DNA from 2 places in the Streptomyces sp. NPDC026589 genome. Region 2 is predicted to be linked to the other one. Evidence: predicted binding sites of a transcription regulator. Region 2 holds the regulator's gene; the other holds the start of a gene.
What was found. The regulator HrcA, encoded in region 2, represses chaperone genes, less so after heat shock. The targets are predictions, from matches to a motif close to TTNGCACTCNGNNNNNCNGAGTGCNAA.
Positions count from the first base shown of each region.

Region 1: groES (co-chaperone GroES) is a predicted target of HrcA. The motif match lies at 980-1,006, and genes of this name have one in related genera.

Region 1 covers NZ_JBEZYG010000010.1:106,236-108,432, reverse strand. The annotation lists gene groL (chaperonin GroEL) at 1-416, opposite strand, end outside; gene groES (co-chaperone GroES) at 515-823, opposite strand; gene AB0F29_RS19005 (polysaccharide deacetylase family protein) at 1,156-2,079, opposite strand.
Region 2 covers NZ_JBEZYG010000003.1:401,349-403,545, forward strand. The annotation lists gene AB0F29_RS07695 (MBL fold metallo-hydrolase) at 1-385, opposite strand, end outside; gene hrcA (heat-inducible transcriptional repressor HrcA) at 550-1,566, shown strand; gene dnaJ (molecular chaperone DnaJ) at 1,567-2,197, shown strand, end outside.

The DNA.
Region 1 (2,197 bases), on a different contig from region 2:
TCGTCGATCGGGCGGGCGGTCGCGAGGAGCTCCTCGGACACGGCCTTGACCGCGGCGTCGATGCCCTTCTTCAGGGCGGCCGGGGAGGCGCCGGCGGCGACGTTGCGCAGGCCCTCGCGGACGAGCGCCTGGGCCAGCACGGTCGCGGTGGTGGTGCCGTCACCCGCTACGTCGTTGGTCTTGGTCGCCACCTCCTTGACGAGCTGGGCGCCCAGGTTCTCGTACGGGTCGTCGAGCTCGACCTCGCGCGCGATGGTGACACCGTCGTTGGTGATGGTGGGAGCGCCGAACTTCTTGTCGATGACGACGTTGCGGCCCTTGGGGCCGATCGTCACCTTGACCGTGTCGGCAAGCTTGTTGACGCCGCGCTCAAGGGCGCGACGGGCGTCCTCGTCGAACTTCAGAATCTTCGCCATGGGCTGTGTTCCCTCTCAAAATGAACTGCGCCCCTCGCCGCCCGGCTAGTTATTTCGCAGGGGGCCAGGGGCGCAGAACACAAGCAAACGTGGGTGAATTACTTCTCGACGATCGCGAGAACGTCGCGGGCCGAGAGGACGAGGTACTCCTCGCCGTTGTACTTCACCTCGGTGCCGCCGTACTTGCTGTACAGGACGACGTCGCCGGTCTTGACGTCGAGCGGAAGTCGCTCGCCGTTCTCGAAGCGGCCCGGGCCCACCGCGAGGACGACGCCCTCCTGGGGCTTCTCCTTCGCGGTGTCCGGAATGACCAGGCCGGAAGCCGTGGTCTGCTCGGCGTCGAGCGGCTGGACCACAATGCGGTCCTCGAGCGGCTTGATCGCAACCTTGGAGCTGGTGGTCGACACGATCCGGTCTCCCCCTTCGGAGATCTCACGGGGTTTAACAGTCTGTGGGCGGCGACCTGACCGGCCCGTCGTCGCGGGTGCCGGACCTGCCCTGTCGCGCAAGGTGGTGCTGGCACTCTCCAGGGGGGAGTGCCAGCACCGAGACTATGACCGCGATTAGCACTCGGTCAAGCGGAGTGCCAATTCACCACCCTCGCGCCGTCCCGATCGGGGCCCTGTCGGGTCACCGTCCGGACAACGTCGGGGTGGTGCGTGACGTTCCGGCAACGGCGAACGCGCGCACAGCGGGGGCTGAGCGCGCGTTCACGGCCGGGTGCGGGGAAGGACGCGGGTCAGACGTAGTCCTCCAGCTTCGCCACCGCGTATCCCTTGTCGGTGATGGTCTTCATGACCTGGCGGATCATGTCGGGCATCGACCCCTTCCAGTCCTCCTTGCCCCGGAAGTGGGTGAGGACGATGTCGCCGGGGTGCAGGTCCCGGTCCCACTCGCGCCATTCCATGTGGTCGGGGAAGGCCTCGGAGGACCACAGGGGCACGGCGGTGATCCCGCAGGACTTGGCGACGACGAGGGTGTCGCGGTTGTAGTTGCCGTAGGGCGGGCGGAAGAGGGTGGGCCGCTTCCCGTAGTGCTTGAGGATCTTCTCCTGCTGGCCGCAGATCTCCCGCTTCTGCTCGTCGGCGGAGAGACCGGGCAGATAGCGGTGGTTGAGCGTGTGGTTGCTGATCGTCACCCCGCGCTTCTGCATCTTCTTGAAGTAGCCGTAGTCGTCGTTGATGACGTAGTCGCTGACGAACGCGCTGTACGGGATATCCAGTTCGGTCATCATCCGCAGCAGCTCGGGGTCCTTCTCCGCCCCGTCGTCCATCGTCAGGAAGACGATCTTCTCCTTGGTCGGGACGGTGGTGAAGACGGGCGGCAGCCCGGCGTCGTCCCGGACCTCGAAGCCCTCGCGGGTGGTGATGCGCGGCTTCACCTTCGGCGGCTCGGGGGGCGCGAGCGGGGTCCTGGCCAGTCCCCACTTCTTCGCGGCGACGGCCCGCGCCGCCTGCTTCTTCCTGAGCGCCTCGGCGTAGGTGTCCAGGGCACGGGCGGGCCCGGCCTCCGGAGCGGCCTCGCCCGGCTGGCCGGCGGCGGGCTTCGCGGGGCCGCCGGGAGTTCCCGGGCCACCGCCGCCCGTCTCCGCCGCGCACCCGGAGGCGACGGCGGCGGCCAGCAGGGCCGCCAGCACGACGGCACCCGACCTGTGCCACTTCATGGCTGTTTTTTCGTTTTGTCGTACTAGCTGCATGGCGCCGCATCCTGCCAGCCGTCAGCCCGCCCCCCGCCCCGACACCGCGAGCGGGTCGGCGCCGTCCCCCGGCCGGCCCACAGCG
Region 2 (2,197 bases):
CCACCAGCGTGTCCGCCGACCGGGCCGCCTCGCCCTCCGGCACCCCGTGGCGCACAGCCGAGGCGCACAGGCTCTCCGCCCCGCCGCGCAGCAGCGCCGCGACGCCCACCGCCCCGTACACCTGGGCACCGGCGAACGCGGCGGTGCCCAGCACATGATCGAAGTGCGGGTGGCTCAGTGCGATATGCGTCACCCTCCGCCCGAGCAGCGCCTCGGCCTGCCGCCGCAGCTCGACCCCCTCGCGCAGCGTGGCGCCGGTGTCGTACAGCAACGCGCCGTCCTCCCCGGCGACCAGCGCGGCGGTGGCGTCCCAGCCGGGGAGGCGCCGCCTGCCGATACCGTTGCCCAACCGCTCCCAGCCGAAGTCTTCCCAAGCGACGTCCATACCAGGACGCTATCGGCAACGACCTGCGCGGTCTCGTGGAGGCGTGGCCGGTCGCCCTTGCCCCCGCCCCACCCCACCCCCGTACACTGACCACGGGGATTGCTGGCACTCGAACGCACCGAGTGCCAGACAGACACCGAGAGACACAGCTGGAGGTGTGCGCGATGCTCAGCGAACGCAGACTCGAAGTGCTGCGCGCCATCGTCCAGGACTACGTCGGCACCGAGGAGCCCGTCGGCTCCAAGGCGCTGACCGAGCGGCACCGGCTGGGGGTCTCCCCGGCCACCGTCCGCAACGACATGGCGGTGCTGGAGGACGAGGGCTTCATCGCCCAGCCGCACACGAGCGCGGGACGCATCCCGACCGACAAGGGGTACCGCCTCTTCGTCGACCGGCTCGCGGGCGTCAAGCCGCTCTCCTCGCCCGAGCGCCGGGCCATCCAGAACTTCCTCGACGGCGCGGTCGACCTCGACGACGTGGTCGGCCGGACGGTGCGGCTGCTCGCGCAGCTGACCCGGCAGGTCGCCGTCGTGCAGTACCCCTCGCTGACCCGCTCGACGGTGCGGCACGTGGAACTGCTGGCGCTCGCCCCCGCCCGGCTGATGCTCGTCCTGATCACGGACACGGGCCGGGTCGAACAGCGTATGATCGACTGCCCTGCGCCCTTCGGCGAGGCATCGCTCGCGGATCTGCGGGCCCGGCTCAACAGCCGGGTCGTCGGACGCCGCTTCGCGGATGTCCCGCAACTGGTGCAGGAGCTGCCGGAATCCTTCGACAGCGAGGACCGCGGGACGGTTTCCACGGTCCTTTCCACCCTCCTCGAAACACTGGTCGAGGAGACGGAGGAGCGGCTGATGATCGGCGGCACCTCCAACCTCACCCGCTTCGGACACGACTTCCCGGTGATGATCCGGCCGGTGCTGGAAGCACTGGAGGAACAGGTCGTCCTGCTGAAGCTGCTCGGTGAGGCCACGGACTCCGGCATGACCGTACGGATCGGGCACGAGAACGCCCACGAGGGGCTCAACTCCACGTCCGTCGTCGCGGTCGGCTACGGTTCGGGCGACGAGGCAGTCGCCAAACTCGGCGTGGTCGGACCGACCCGCATGGACTACCCCGGAACGATGGGAGCGGTACGCGCAGTGGCACGTTACGTCGGACAGATCCTGGCGGAGTCGTAAGTGGCCACGGACTACTACGCCGTACTCGGCGTGCGCCGCGACGCATCTCAGGACGAGATCAAGAAGGCATTCCGTCGGCTCGCACGCGAGCTGCACCCGGATGTCAACCCGGACCCGAAGACCCAGGAGCGGTTCAAGGAGATCAACGCCGCTTACGAGGTGCTCTCGGACCCGCAGAAGAAGCAGGTCTACGACCTCGGCGGCGACCCCCTCTCCGCCAGTGGCGGCGGCGGTGGCGCGGGCGGTTTCGGAGCCGGCGGCTTCGGTAACTTCTCCGACATCATGGACGCGTTCTTCGGCAACGCCGCGCAGCGCGGGCCCCGTTCGCGGACCCGGCGGGGCCAGGACGCCATGATCCGGCTGGAGATCGACCTCAACGAGGCGGCCTTCGGCACCACCAAGGACATCCAGGTCGACACGGCCGTCGTCTGCAACACCTGCAGCGGCGAGGGCGCGGCCCCCGGCACTTCCGCCCAGACCTGTGACATGTGTCGCGGCCGCGGCGAGGTCTCGCAGGTCACCCGGTCCTTCCTGGGCCAGGTCATGACCTCGCGGCCCTGCCCGCAGTGCCAGGGTTTCGGCACCGTCGTGCCCACCCCGTGCCCGGAGTGCGCCGGCGACGGCCGCATCC